DNA from 4 places in the Stenotrophomonas sp. GL_111 genome. Region 4 is predicted to be linked to each of the others. Evidence: predicted binding sites of a transcription regulator. Region 4 holds the regulator's gene; each other region holds the start of a gene.
What was found. The regulator FliA, encoded in region 4, starts transcription of late flagellar genes. The targets are predictions, from matches to a motif close to TAAAGTTTNNCNNNCNNNGGCCGATAA.

Region 1: AC3IPM_RS06135 (methyl-accepting chemotaxis protein) is a predicted target of FliA. The motif match lies at 1,245-1,271, and genes of this name have one in related genera.
Region 2: AC3IPM_RS17455 (methyl-accepting chemotaxis protein) is a predicted target of FliA. The motif match lies at 1,406-1,432, and genes of this name have one in related genera.
Region 3: AC3IPM_RS13955 (HDOD domain-containing protein) is a predicted target of FliA. The motif match lies at 2,090-2,116, and genes of this name have one in related genera.

The regions. Positions count from the first base shown of each region.
Region 1 covers NZ_CM174421.1:1,349,700-1,353,338, forward strand. Annotated here, with positions in the region: gene AC3IPM_RS06120 (hypothetical protein) at 1-339, shown strand, start outside; gene AC3IPM_RS06125 (hypothetical protein) at 643-927, shown strand; gene AC3IPM_RS06130 (hypothetical protein) at 985-1,158, opposite strand; gene AC3IPM_RS06135 (methyl-accepting chemotaxis protein) at 1,304-3,508, shown strand.
Region 2 covers NZ_CM174421.1:3,935,828-3,939,466, reverse strand. Annotated here, with positions in the region: gene AC3IPM_RS17465 (arylamine N-acetyltransferase family protein) at 1-670, opposite strand, end outside; gene AC3IPM_RS17460 (LapA family protein) at 768-1,265, opposite strand; gene AC3IPM_RS17455 (methyl-accepting chemotaxis protein) at 1,461-3,639, shown strand, end outside.
Region 3 covers NZ_CM174421.1:3,117,920-3,121,558, forward strand. Annotated here, with positions in the region: gene AC3IPM_RS13950 (phospholipase D family protein) at 1-856, shown strand, start outside; gene AC3IPM_RS13955 (HDOD domain-containing protein) at 902-1,990, opposite strand; gene AC3IPM_RS13960 (Glu/Leu/Phe/Val dehydrogenase dimerization domain-containing protein) at 2,330-3,427, shown strand; gene AC3IPM_RS13965 (S8 family serine peptidase) at 3,528-3,639, opposite strand, start outside.
Region 4 covers NZ_CM174421.1:2,026,622-2,030,260, forward strand. Annotated here, with positions in the region: gene AC3IPM_RS09305 (chemotaxis protein CheA) at 1-822, opposite strand, end outside; gene AC3IPM_RS09310 (protein phosphatase CheZ) at 827-1,441, opposite strand; gene cheY (chemotaxis response regulator CheY) at 1,441-1,833, opposite strand; gene AC3IPM_RS09320 (RNA polymerase sigma factor FliA) at 1,850-2,596, opposite strand; gene AC3IPM_RS09325 (MinD/ParA family ATP-binding protein) at 2,593-3,480, opposite strand; gene AC3IPM_RS09330 (AAA family ATPase) at 3,467-3,639, opposite strand, start outside.

The DNA.
Region 1 (3,639 bases), 680 kb from region 4:
TCAATTGTTGTCGGGACATTGATGCTGGCGTGCAGTGGCTACTATGGTGAACAAACGCTCAAGCTCGAACATGTGCAATTCTTCAATGCCCGGCAAACGCAACCGGGGGAGCTGCGAATATCTGGAGTCGCAGTACATAGTTCACTTTCCGTGCAGCGCATAGAGAGTGTGCTGGGGGGGCGAGAGATTCAGGTGAGGGTGGTGCTTGTTCCGGCAAAAAAGGGATTGTCGGGAAGTTTCGCGTACGTTGCTGTCTTGAATGACACCGTTGAAAAAGTGACGTTTGGAGACGAACGCACCCTGATCTGGACGCGGGAGCGAGGCGCTATTGGACGCTAGCGGAGCCAATGCCTGGCCTGACCTTTCCCCTGCAGAACGTATCCCTTGCCGTGTGATGTAACTCCAGCAAGGCCTCGGGGCGCATCAAAGTGCAATGCCGCGTTCTCGGTCGCCGGATGGATCGTACGCAAGCGGGGATGCAGACAACCCCGCTGTACACCACGCTTGCAGTAACCGACGGTGGGGGGAGTGGTGCAGCAGTACACCTATGATCCGTATGGCGTCTCCAGCTCGGCGACAACTGAGTACAGAACGTAGCGAATACAATCGGCTGGGGCCGGCCGGGAAGAGGAGAGGTTTTTGATGAGGGCACAGATGGCGCTGGGGTGGTCATTGCTTATCGGATGGATCGCCGCTCCATGGTTTCTTTGGTGGGCCGCGAATGGGCTGGACAACGTGGTGTGGTTCGTTCTGCACCAGCTTTACTATCTTCCACTCGGTTGTTGGATCGGGAAGCCTTTCTTCATACCCGACTCCGAGGTGATGTTCTTCGTGCTTCCGGCAGGGCGAGTGCTGACAGCACTTTTCTATATTGCCACCGGCGGGATGATCTTTCTTGCCCGCCGCACATGGAAGCGCAAGAGATAGGGCACTGGAACTCCTTCTCTGACGCGGCTTCTGGTAGATCATGCCGACGCCGTAGCGTCAATTCCGGTGGCCCAGCGTAGCGATCTGCTCGCGCAGTTTCATGTTGTGGTCGGGCGAGGGCTCACCACGCCGCGCACTGGCGCTCATGCGCGCAGTGGACAGCGAGCATCGCTCGCTCAACTCCATCTCGACCGTTCCAGGCACCAGCCGCCCCTGCGCCGATTCGGACACTACCTTTGATGTCGGGAGATTCCCGACGGTATGGATGGGTTTGAAGTTAATGAATGTGGGTGGCTTATTACTTTATGGGAACTCCCTAAAGTTTCCCGATGCCGGGCCGTCATCGGATACAGGGCCATCCTTCAAAGGAATTGAAATGCTTGCCTTACGCAAAATGCGCGTCGGAATGCGGCTTGCCGCCGGTTTTGGTCTGTTGCTGCTGATGATCACCGCCACGCTGGCGGTAGTGCTGTATGGAAATGCACAGAAATCGGCCCAGTTCGAGCGCGTGGTCGATGTCAACATGGTCAAGATGCGCCTGTTGAACGATATGCTCGATACCAACAACGCCTTGCTGATGCACCGTCGTCTGATGGTGGTCAAGCGGGGCGAGGGAATTGCCCAGGATCAGGCCGAGGCGGAAAAACTGTCCGGGGCCTATGACCGGATCTGGGATCAATACGTAAAGATTCCCCGCGATGCGACTGGCGACACGCTGGTCGCGGGCATCCAGGCGGCGCGTACCGCCACCGATGCCGCCACCAGTGAACTGAACCAGCAGATGCAGGATGGTGACTTCGACGCCGCTGCGCAGGCACTGTTGCGCGAGCATGGCTTGGCGATGGGCTGGAACCAGGCCATCTCCACGCTGCTGCGGCACCAGGACACCCTGACCAGCCGCAGCCGCGACGAGTACCACGCGATCGAGCGCTGGACGGCCCGGCTGTCGATGGCGATCGGCGCGCTCAGCCTGGTGCTGGGCGGCTTGGCGGCCTGGCTGATCACGCGCAGTTTGACCCGGCCATTGGGCACGGCGGTGCGCCTGGCCGATGGCATCGCCGAGGGGCGCCTGGACAACCGCATCGATGTTTCCGGCAACGACGAAGTGACCCAGCTGCTGGCGGCGATGCAGCGCATGCAGGGCCAGGTGCAGGCGGTGATTGCCGCCCAGGCGGAACTGGCCCGGCAGGATGAGACAGGCAGCCTGAGCTATCGCATGGATGCGAGCGTGTTCCCGGGCGACTACGGGCGGATGGTGCGCGACACCAACGCGCTGGTGGACGCGCACGTGCGCGTGCAGAACCGCCTGATCGAGGTGATGCGCCACTACGCGCGTGGTGACCTGTCGATGGACATGGAATCGCTACCCGGGGAGAAGGCCGCGATCAGCCAGGCGATGGCCGAGACCAAGGCCAGCCTGTCGGCGATCAATGCCGAGATCCGGCGCCTGGCCGGTGCGGCGGCGGCCGGCGATTTCAGCCTGCGCGGCGACGCGGAGCACTACCAGCATGATTTCCGCGAGATGGTGGAAGGCCTGAACCGGTTGATGCAGTCCACCGACCACAACCTGGGGGAGGTGACGCAGCTGCTGCAGGCCATCGCACGGGGCGACCTGACCCAGCGCATGCACGGCGAGTTCCATGGCGTGTTCGCGCGGATGCGTGACCATTGCAATGCCACGGTTGACCAGCTCACTTCGATTGTCGGGCGCATCCAGACCAGTACGTCCAGCATCAACCTGGCGGCCTCGGAAATCGCCTCGGGCAACAGCGATCTGTCGCGGCGGACCGAGCAGCAGGCAGCGAGCCTGGAAGAGACGGCGGCCTCGATGGAGGAACTCACCTCCACCGTGCGGCAGAACGCCGAGCACGCGCGCCAGGCCAATCAACTTGCGATTGGCGCGCACACGGTGGCCTCGCAGGGCGGTGAGGTGGTGGGCGAGGTGGTCACCACCATGGGGGAGATCGAGGCCAGCTCCCGGCGCATTGCCGAGATCATCTCGGTCATCGACGGCATCGCCTTCCAGACCAATATCCTGGCGCTGAATGCTGCCGTGGAAGCGGCGCGTGCCGGTGACCAGGGACGGGGCTTTGCGGTGGTCGCCGCCGAAGTGCGCACCCTGGCGCAGCGTTCGGCCGCTGCCGCCAAGGAAATCAAGGGGCTGATCGAGGACTCGGTGGGCAAGGTCGGGGACGGCTCGGCGCTGGTGCGCAAGGCCGGTGCCACGATGGGTGAGATCGTGGCCTCGGTGCAGCGGGTGACCGACATCATGTCCGAGATCTCGGCGGCCTCGCAGGAGCAGTCGGCCGGTATCGAGCAGGTCAACCAGACGGTGATGCAGATGGACGAAACCACCCAGCAGAATGCGGCGCTGGTGGAGGAAGCCACGGCGGCCGCGCGCGCGATGGAGGACCAGGCAAACCTGCTGGGCGAGGCGGTGGCGGTGTTCCGCATCGTGGCCAGCGCCATGCCGACGACGGTCGCAGCGGCGGCGCCGGTCGCGGCCGCTGCGCGCGCGCCACGGGTGACGCCGCGGCAAGCACCACGGCTGGTGACGGAAAGCGGTTGGCAGGAGTTCTGAACGACGCCTGCCGGCCGAGGCTGGCCGCGCGCTGAACCCACGTGCCGTTCTTGACCTGGCGTGCACGTGTTTTCACCTGTGATTGCCATGCGCGGGCGCAGGCTGGTAGCCCAGTAGCCGCGTCAGGAGAC
Region 2 (3,639 bases), 1.9 Mb from region 4:
CGTAGCTGCCGTTGCCGAGCGTGCGCCGCCAGCCCGGCCCGGCCAGGGCCACCCGCAGCTGGCCGGGGAACGTGGAATGTGGGTGGGTGCACACGTACCAGTTGCCCACCTCATGATCGATCGGTGCCTGCACCTGCAGGTCGAAGCGGTACAGCGGCCGCCACTGCCCGGCGACCTCGATCAACAGCAGGTACTGACCCTCGCGGTGTTCGATCCGGTAGCGCTCGTGCGGGGTGGTCTGCGCGGTGTCCTGGTCCAGCCGCAGCGGGCCGGTCGGCGTATTGCCGCCGAAACCGACGTCGGCGATGTAGTCGATGCCCTCGAGGGTGACCAGCGAGAGCATATGGGTGCGCGCCGTGGGTGCCGTACTTGTGGCGTCCATCAGCACCCGCGCGGCCAGTGCACGCGCCTGGAATCCGAGCTGCTGCAGCAGCGCCAGAAACAGCCCGTTGAGCTCGTAGCAGTAGCCGCCCCGCCCCTCTTGCAGCAGCTTGTGCTGGACACTGGGCAGGTCGATGGCCACCGCATCGCGCAGCAGCGTGGTCAGGGTCTCGAAGGGAAACGTCGCGTTGTGCGCCTGCTGCAGCTGGGCCAGCGACGCCAGCGAGGGGGCCGGGGGCGCGTCCAGCCCCAGCCGGGCCAGGTAAGCGGTGTGGTCGAGTGTTGTCATGAGCGGGCAGGCCAGGGGAACCGACGCCACTGTGGCAGCTCAACCGTGGTTGAGGTCAAGCCGGTCCGGGTGTCGTATCCGCAACACTGCGTCGCGCTCAGAGCCCGTAGAGGTGCACCGTCAAGCGGGTGTCGTTGAGCATCGACACGGCCCGTTTCGGCGATTCCTGGCTGTGCACGCAACTGGGGCTGTCGACCAGAATGCGCTTCTCCAGGTCCGGGTAGCGCATGGCGATCTCGTCGGGGGCCATGCGTTGCCCGCCGCGCGCCTCGCAGCTGTCCATCAGTGCGCGCGCCATGCTGTCGGAAAGCCGATATCCCTGCGCCCACAGGTTGCCGGGGAAGAGATCGCGATCTTGTGGCCTGCGTTTCCACTCCGGTCGGATGCCCGTGAGCAGATCGGTACCGGCGATCTGGGCGATGCGCTGTTGCAGCTTCGCTTCCCTGCGGTTGGAGGTGACAAGGAACAGCAGGATGAAGCCGACGACGAACGCGGCGATCAATACACGTACCAGCGGGGTGGTGGGATCCACCTGGAAGCCGAAGAAATCAAAGCGCATGCGGTGATGGGAGGAGAGAAGGCTGATGAACGGCAATGATGGGTGAGCCTTGGTGTTCGCGCCAGCGCTGCGGGTACGGCATGGCGATCCGTGGCACATCGTCATCGTCCCGTCGTCTGCGCCAGTTACAACGGGCGCACCCGGGCGATGCGTACGGCCGGAGGACATATCGGGGCTAAAGTCCCGCGTCGAGCGGCCGATACCGATGCGTCATTCCGCCTGGAGTACGCAATGCCGGTCGTCCCCCGCCGCCCGTTTCCCTCGCCCGCCGCCCTGCGCGCGCGGTTTCTTTCCCTGCAGGCCGTCCACGCGGGCGTAGCAACGCTGCAGCGGCTCAGTGTCGCACGCAAACTCAAGGCCAGCCTGGTGGTGTGCGGACTTGGCCTGGTCACCGTGGCCCTGGTCTACGCCTGGACCCGGCACAACAGCGAACGTGCCGCCGCCACCTTCGCCGACCATCAGCAGCAGGCCGCCCTGGCCGCAACACTGGCGACCCAGGTCGCCGATGCGCGGCGCCTGCAGACCCGCTACGCCATCAGCTTCGACGATGCCGACCGCAACGCCCTGCAGCAGGCGCAGCAGCACCTGCAGGCCTCGCTGGCACAGTTGCAGCGTGGCCATCACGATCCCGGCAGTGCCGCGGCGCTGCGTGCGCTGGCGGCCCGCACCAGTGAGTTTGCCGACGGTATCGCCGCCTTGAACGCACGTGCCGATGAAATGGGCCGGGGCGACGCCGGGCTGCGCGCGCAGCTGGACAGCAGTGGCCAGGCGCTGGCCAGCGCGGTGGAGGCCGATGCAGGGGCGCCGCTGCAGGCCCAGGTGCAGGGCATGCGCCGACAGGAGGCTTTGCTGCTGCTCAGCGGCGATGCGGCGCATACCGACCGCGCCAGTGAGGCCAAGTTGCCGTTCGATCTGGCGCTGTCCGCTGCCGGGCTGCCGATGGCGCTGCAGGACACCCTGCGTGCGCACATGGATACCTACCAGAGCGCATTGCTGGCCTACACCGCGGCCCGGGTCGGGTTGGATGTGGAGGCACAGTCACTGGCCGAGACCGCCGCGCAGATTACGCCGGCCCTGCAGCAGCTGGCGCGTGCCCAGGCGGCGGCACTGGAAAACGCGCGTGGCCGCCAACAGGCACAGGCCCGCACCATGAGCGTGCTGTTTGCGCTGACCCTGGGTGGGGTAGCACTGGTGCTGATCGCCACCTTGCTGCTGGTGCTGCGCGCGGTGCGCCGCCCGATCGCCGACACCCTGCGCTTCGCCGAGGACATCGCCGAGGACCGGCTGGACACGCAGCTGACCGTACACAACCCGCACGATGAAATCGGCCAACTGGCCCAGCGGCTGGTACACATGCAGCAGCGCCTGCGTGAACGCATCGAGGCCGAGCGCGCGGTGGCACGTGACAACACCCGCGCCCGGCAGGCGCTGGACAGCGCGCAGACCGGGCTGATGGTGCTCGATGCCGAAGGCCGCGTTGGCTTCCTCAACCGTGCTTTGCAGGCCGAGCTGGGGCTGGAAGACGCGCAGTGGCGTGGGCAACCCGCGCAGGCGCTGCACCCGGTGTTCGTGCGCATCGGTGCGACGCTGGCCCAGGGCCGTACGGCCGAGCACGAGATTGAACATGCCGGCACGCGCTACCAGCTGGTGGTCAATCCGATTCTCGATGCTGGCCAGCTGCTCGGTGCGGCGGTGGAATGGCGCAGCCGGGCACTGGAAACCACGGTGGAAACCGAAGTGGCTGCGCTGGTCGATGCAGCCAGCCACGGCCAGTTGCACGGGCGCATCGCGGTGGCCGACAAGCAGGGCTTCGTACGCACCCTGGCGGTGAGCGTCAACCGGCTGCTGGATACCTTCCAGGGCAACCTGTCCGGCCTGCAGGCCCTGCTCTCGGCATTGGCCCAGGGCGATCTTCGGGTGCGCATGCAGGGTGATTTTGAAGGGGTGTTCGCGCAGATGCGCGACGATGCCAATGCCACCGTGCAGCAGCTTAGCGACATCGTGGCGCGCATCCAGCACGCATCCACCGCGATCAACGGTGCCGCCGGTGAGATCGTCGGCGGCAACCAGGACCTGGCCGAGCGCACCGAGCGCCAGGCCGCGCACCTGGAAGAAACCGCCTCGTCGATGGAGGAGCTGACCGCCACCGTGCGCCAGAACGCCGCGTCGGCGCAGCAGGCCAACCAGTTGGCGATCGATGCGGCCGAGATCGCCCAGCAGGGCGGTGCCACGGTGGCGCAGGTAGTGGCCAGCATGCGCGACATCGCGCAGTCTTCGCGCCGGATCGGCGACATCACCGGGGTCATCGACGGCATCGCCTTCCAGACCAATATCCTGGCGCTGAACGCGGCCGTGGAAGCCGCGCGCGCGGGCGAGCAGGGCCGCAGTTTCGCGGTGGTGGCCAGCGAGG
Region 3 (3,639 bases), 1.1 Mb from region 4:
CGAAACCGCCGTGCCGATCAAGGCGCTGGCGTTCTACACGCCCGCGCAGCTGCAGCTGCTGGTACGTGAATCCGCGCATGAAGCCAAGCTCGACGCTGCCCAGCCGTATCTGCAGCGCGTGCAGCACTCGCAGTCGGCGCGCTCGTTCTACCGTGATGCGGTCGACCTGCACTGGACCCACGCGCTGGAGATCGCATCGGACCCGGCGATGAAGCACCGGCGCGACGACCAGGCCGACTGGCTGGTGACCCGGCTGGCGCGGGAGTTTCAGGCGACCCGTGACAAAGCCCTGCTGATCTCGCCCTACTTCGTGCCCGGCGAGGACGGCAGCCGTGGCCTGGGCGGCATGGTCCAGCGCGGCGCGACGGTCGGGGTGATCACCAATTCGCTGGCGGCCAACGACGTCGTCGCCGTGCACGGTGGTTACATGCACTACCGCGCGCCGTTGCTGCGCAGTGGCGTGCACCTGTACGAGCTCAAGGCGCGCGGCTACACCGACAGCGGTGGGCTGTTCGGCAGCAGCGGTGCCAGCCTGCATACCAAGGCCTTCCTGCTCGACGACCGTCGCGGCTTCGTCGGCTCGTTCAACCTGGACCCCCGCTCGGCGTACCTCAACACCGAGATGGGCGTGCTGTTCGATGACCCGGTGCTGGGCGCGCAGCTGCGCGAAGAGTATCTGCGCCTGGCCGATCCGAAGCAGAGCTACTGGGTGACCCTGGATGCACACGGCAACGTGCGTTGGCTGGACCGCGCTGCGCAGCCCCCGCAGCTGCTCGACCGCGAACCGGACACCTCGTTCTGGCGGCGCGCCAGCGCACGGGTGATCAGCTGGTTGCCGTTGGAATCACAGCTCTAGTCCGGCACGGCCGCCACGCCATGCATGGCGTGGCGTTACCTGTGCTCAGGGCTCATCGGCGTCCTGGGTTTCCACCGCGCGCCCGTGCAGGCGCCGCCAGATCCATTGCAGCGCATGTGGCGGCGTGGCGTGCTGCTGTTCCAGCAACGCCAGCGCCTGGGCCTGGCCGATCCGCCCGTGCCTGCACAACAGGCTGGCCGCCGCCGCCGCGCGGGCGAAACGCAGGCTCGCCGCCAGCCCGCCCTGGGCCTGCTCGCCGTCGCGCAGCAGGGCTTCATGCACGGCGGCAGGCAGCTCCCAGGCGGCCGCAATCCGGCTGGCCACGGGCAGCGTCCAGGCATCCAGCAATGCGGTGGCCAGCGCCGGCGACGGCGTGGCATCGCCCTGCTGGGCGCAGGTATCAAGCAGGTGGCGCATCACCAGTGCTGCGCCCAACCCCTGGGTCAGGCCCAGCCACTGGGCGGCGAAGCCATCTTCGTGGGTGACCAGCCGCGCATGATCGGCGGCCGCGCGCGAGGCCAGCAGCGCATGCTCCCAGATCACCGTGCCGAACTGCGGAAACGCCTCGCAGTGCAGCTGCATCACCGGCTGCACCAGCACCGCGCTGATGATCTGGCGGATGCCATCGGTGCCGACCAACGTCACCGCGCGCTGCAGGCTGTCCACCGGGCGCGCCTGCAGCCGGTACACGGGGCTGTTGGCGATGCGCAGCAGATTGCCGGTCAGTACCGCGTCCTGGCCGATGATGGCGGCCATCGCACGCGCCGAAGCGTCGCTGTCGTTCACGGTCTGGATCAGCTGCGGCAGCAGCTGCGGTCGCCGTGGCAGGTGCCGCGCCGACCAGTCCTGCGACTCCAGCGCGGCCACCACCGCATCGTGCAGCGCAGTCTGTTGCGGATCCGACGCCGCCCCCCGCCCGCCTTCACGCACGGCCAGCGCCAGGGCGTGCAGGCCCGCCTGCAGATGGCGGTCGCCACGCTCGTCCGGCGCGATGGCTGGCAGGGCCTGCCCGGGTGCCGGTGCACGCGCCTGCACGCCCGCCGGGCGGGTGCCCGGCGTACGCAGACGCCGCCACACCCCCAGCACGACGCCGGCGGCCAACAGCCCCGCACCTACGGTGATCACCGACGCCATCAGCGCGATTGCCTGTACACACGGCATCGCGCCGGTGTTGTTGCCACTGCACCCACGTTGTTCATCCTGGCCATGCCGGTGCCGCGCACCGTTGCCACGGCATCGGCGCGATCTTCAGCAACTTTAATGCGGATGCCACCGGCGCAGGCCCCGCCGCGATCCGGCCGCCCTGCCCGGCCCCCGGCGGCGATGCTGACAACACCCTGCGGCGGAATGCACTAGAATGGCGCCGCGCGACCCGTCCCCCCGATCAGACGACGTCGCTTTTTTTGTTTTACACCCTACCTTTTGCTGGTGCGTTCGCCGCTGTTCGCCACCGTTCGCACCATCGGAGCTTCCATGTTATTTGAAACCCTCGAAACCACCGGACACGAACAAGTGGTGTTCTGCCACAGCCGCGATGCCGGTCTGAGGGCGATCATCGCCATCCACAACACCACCCTGGGCCCGGCCCTGGGCGGCGTCCGCATGCGGCCCTACGCCAGCACCGAAGAGGCCCTGGCCGATGCGCTGCGGCTGAGCCGGACCATGACCTACAAGAACGCCCTGGCGGGGCTGAACGTGGGCGGCGGCAAGGCGGTGATCATCGGCGATCCCAAGCAGGACAAGAGCGAGGTGCTGTTCCGCGCGTTCGGTCGCTACGTCGATTCGCTGGGCGGCCGTTACATCACCGCCGAGGACGTCGGCACCGATGTCAACGACATGGAAAACATCTACCTGGAAAGCGAATACGTCACCGGCGTGCACCAGGTGCATGGCGGCTCGGGCGACCCGGCGCCGTTCACCGCCTACGGTGCGCTGCAGGCGCTGATGGCCACCATGCAGCACAAGCTGGGCCACGAAGAAGTGGGCAAGACCAGCATCGCGGTGCAGGGCCTGGGCCACATCGGCATGGAACTGGTGAAGCTGCTGCGCGACCGGGGCGCCAAGCTGTTCGTCACCGACCTGGACAGTGCGCTGGTCGAGCGCGCAGTCACCGAATACGGCGCCGAAGCGGTCAAGCCGGACGATATCTACGACGTCAATGCCGACATCTTCGCGCCGTGCGCGCTGGAGGGTGCCATCAACCCGCAGACCCTGTCGCGGCTGAAGTGCAAGATTGTCTGCGGTACCGCCAACAACCAGCTTTCCAGCCTGGAAATGGGCGATGAGCTGCATGCGCGCGGCATCCTGTATGCCCCCGACTACGCAGTGAACGCCGGTGGCGTGATGAACGTGTCGCTGGAAATCGACGGCTACAACCGCGAGCGCGCGATGCGGCTGATCCGCAGCATCTACCACAACCTCGGGCGCATCTTCGCGCTGTCCGAGCGCGAGGGAATCGCACCGCAGCGGGCGGCCGACCAGATCGCCGAAACCCGCATCCAGGCGATCGGCAAGCTGAAGATGCCGCTGGGCCGCACCACGCCGCGACTGGGTACGCTGCGCGGCAACTGATCGCCGCCTGTCACCTGAAATGCAGAAGGGCGCGATTGCATCGCGCCCTTCTGCGTTGTGGTGCCTCGCCAGCCTCAACCGGCGACACGCACGCGATGGCTCAGAACGCCGTCGAGTAGCGCAGCGCGACCTGGCTCAGATCGCCCCGCGGCCCGAAGCGCTGGTCGTAACCCAGCGCGAGGCGGCTGTTGCGGCTCAGCCACGACTCCACC
Region 4 (3,639 bases):
GGACACCGCACGGTCGAGCTCTTCGTCATGCAGGCGCGCACGCAGGGTCTTGAGCCGATTGCGTGACAGCACCAGTTCGCCGATCAGATTGACGATCGCATCCAGCCGCTTGGTATCCACGCGCACGGTGTGTTCGGCCTCGGCCACCGGCTTGTTCGCGGCCGGTTTGCCTGCAGGCGGTGCAGCGATGGCGGCGCGCGGGGCAGCGGCGGGCGCGGCGGCCACCGCTTTGGCGCCGGGGACCGCGCCGCCGTGCAGCTGGTCCAGCAGGGCTTCGAATTCGTCTTCGCCGATCAGGCCGTCGTCGGCTTTTTTTTCAGCGGCCACCGCGGTCGGTGCGGCGCCGCCGTGCAGCTGGTCGAGCAGGGCTTCGAACTCGTCATCGGTGATCAGCTCGCCGCTGAGGGGGGCAGCCACGGCGGCGGCCGGGGCCGGGGTAGCCGGGCCGTTGACGTCGAACTGGGCGATCAGCTCCGGCGGTGCGTAGCCAGGCTCGGTACCGGCCGACACCGAATCGAGCATCGACTGCAGGTAGTCCAGCGACTGCTGGGCGGCATCGAAGTGATGCGCCTGCAGGGTGGCCTTGCCCGAGCGCGCCATGCCGAGGGTTTCCTCGGCGGCATGGCACAGTTCGACCATGGCCTGGATGCCGAGGAAGCCGGCACCGCCCTTGAGCGTGTGGAAGCCGCGGAACACCGCATTGAGCTGGTCGCTGTCCTGGGGCGACTGCTCCAGCGACACCAGCTGTTCGCCGAGGCGATCCAGGATCTCCTGGGCCTCGAGGATGAAGTCGGCAGCAATATCGTCTGGAACAGCACTCATAGGATTACAGCCCCAGATCCGAAAGCAGGTCGTCGGCGTCCACCTGCGACACCTGATGGCGGTCCAGCCCGGACACGGCCGGGCCGGCCAGGCCGTTGTCGCGCTTGTGCGCGGTGTCATCCTGCGGCGGCAGGCCGAGCGCACCAAAACCTTCGTGGACCCGGCGCACGATGCCGACCACACGGCGGATGATCTGCCCGGTCAGGTCCTGGTAGCTCTGGGTCAGGGCGATTTCGGTGAGGTTGTGGCGGATCCGGTCCAGCTGCTGGTCCTGGTCGGGGGTGAGCCCGTTGGCGCGCAGCTGTTCGGTCAGCGCCCGGCATTCCTCGGCCAGGTCCAGGGTGCGGTGGGTGGCCTGTTCGGTCATCGCCACCACGTGGTCCAGACGCGCGCAGGCATCGTCCAGCTCGCCGGCTTCACTGGGCAGGCTGGGCAGTTCGCCCAGCGCCTGGCCCAGCTCGCGGGCAAGCCGGTTCAGCCCGGCCATCATCGGCTGGGTACGCAGTGCGGCCAGCGCGTCGATCTCCTGGCGCCAGCCGGCCTCGTCACCGCTTTCCAGCGCGGCCAGGGCGTCCTGCAGGCGCTGCACCAGCGCGGATTTGTCGCTGAGGGTTTCCATCAGGCGCTCGCCGCCAGACGTTCGAAGATCTTGCCGAGCTTTTCTTCCAGGGTCTGCGCGGTGAACGGCTTGATGATGTAGCCGTTGACGCCGGACTGGGCTGCTTCGATGATCTGTTCGCGCTTGGCTTCAGCGGTAACCATCAACACCGGCAGGGTCTTGAGCTTGGCATCGGCGCGGATCGCCTTGAGCAGGTCGATACCGGTCATCACCGGCATGTTCCAGTCGGTGACCACGAAATCGAACGGCTGGCTCTGCAACAGCGCCAGCGCGGCATGCCCGTCCTCGGCTTCGGCCGTATTGGTGAAGCCCAGATCGCCCAGCAGGTTCTTGACGATACGACGCATGGTCGAAAAATCGTCGACGATCAGGATACGCATGTTCTTGTTCAAAGCACTTTCCTCGGTCTTAATTGTTTTCGAGGCCGGCGTCGGCCGCCTCGAAGATCTTCAGTCGGCCACGCAGGCGCAATACCGCCTGGCCATGGATCTGGCAGACGCGCGACTCGCTGACACCGAGTACCGCGCCGATCTCCTTCAGATTCAGTTCCTGCTCGTAGTACAGCGACAGCACCAGCTGTTCGCGCTCCGGCAACAGCCCGATCGCGTTGCCCAGCTCGCGGCCGAATTCGCCGCGCTCCAGCACCTGCTGCGGGGTCGGGCCACCCTGGGCGACGGTATCCAGTTCGCCCTGGTCTTCAATCCGTGATTCCAGGCTGAGTACCTGGCCGCGTGCGGCGTCTTCCATCAGGCGCAGGTAGTCGGGCAGGGGCATCTCCATCGCCGCGGCCACTTCGGTGGCGCTGGCGGCGCGGCCGGTGCTCTGCTCCAGCCGACGGATGGTGGAGGCAGCGTCGCGGGCACGCCGGTGTACCGAGCGCGGCACCCAGTCGCCACGGCGGATCTCGTCGATCATCGAACCGCGGATGCGGATCGAGGCATAGGTTTCAAACGAGGCGCCCTGGTCGGCGTCGTAGCTGCGCGAGGCCTCGATCAGGCCCATCATGCCGGCCTGGATCAGGTCATCGACCTCGACACTGGCCGGCAGGCGCGCGGCCAGGTGGTGGGCGATGCGCCGGACCAGGTCGGAGTGCTGGGCAATGCACTCGTTGGCGGCGGTGCGTTGCACCTCTTTGTATTGTGCGGCGCCTTTCATGCGGTCACCCCGCGTTGCTTGAGGATGCGTTCCAGGAAGAATTCAACGCCACCGCGCGGCTCGGTCGGGGCCTGCCAGCGGGCGGTACGGCGGGCGATCTCGATGATCGCCTGTGCGGCCGGGCTGGACGGGTAGGCCTTCACCACCGGCTGCTGGCGTTGCACCGACAGGCGCAGCCAGTCGTCCTGCGGCACGCAGCCCAGGTAGTTCAGCGAGACATCGGCGAGGAACTTCTCGCAGACCCGGCTCAGCTTCTCGTACAGCACGCGGCCCTCGTTGGGGTCGCGCACCATGTTGGCCACCACCTGGATGCGGTCCACCCCGCGCTCGCGCGAGAGCACCTTGATCAGGGCGTAGGCATCGGTGATCGAGGCCGGCTCGTCGCAGACCACCACCACGGTGTCCTGGGCGGCCTGGCAGAAGGTCAGCACGCCGTCATTGATGCCCGCCGCGGTGTCCACCACCATGATGTCCAGCTCGCGCTCCAGTTCGGAGAACACGTTGACCAGGCCCACGTGCTCGGCCGGGGCCAGCTCGGCCATGTGGCGGCGACCGGACGCGGCCGGCACCACCAGCACGCCACCGGGGCCTTCGATGATGACCTCCTCCAGCGTGCAGCGCCCGGCGACCAGGTCGGCCAGGGTCACCTTGGGCTGCAGGCCCAGGATCACATCGATGTTGGCCAGGCCCAGGTCGGCATCCAGCAGCAGGGTGCGTTTGCCCATGTCGGCGAGCGCCACGGCCAGATTGGCCGAAACGTTGGTTTTGCCCACGCCGCCCTTGCCGCCGGTGACGGCGATGGTGCGGACCGGGCCCAGCGGCTGGCTACGGGTAGCCGACAGCGGGAAGGTCTTGGTCAGCTTGGCGTACTCACGCGACGGCATGGTTCAACTCCGGGTTGCAGGGCATATCGGCCGCGCGGCGCAAATCTTCAAGGCGAAGTACAAGATTGGCCGCACTGGCCCGGTGCAGGTCTTCAGGAACGTCCTGGCCATCGGTGACCCAGGTGATCGGCAGGCGGTGGTCCACGGCCACCGACAGTG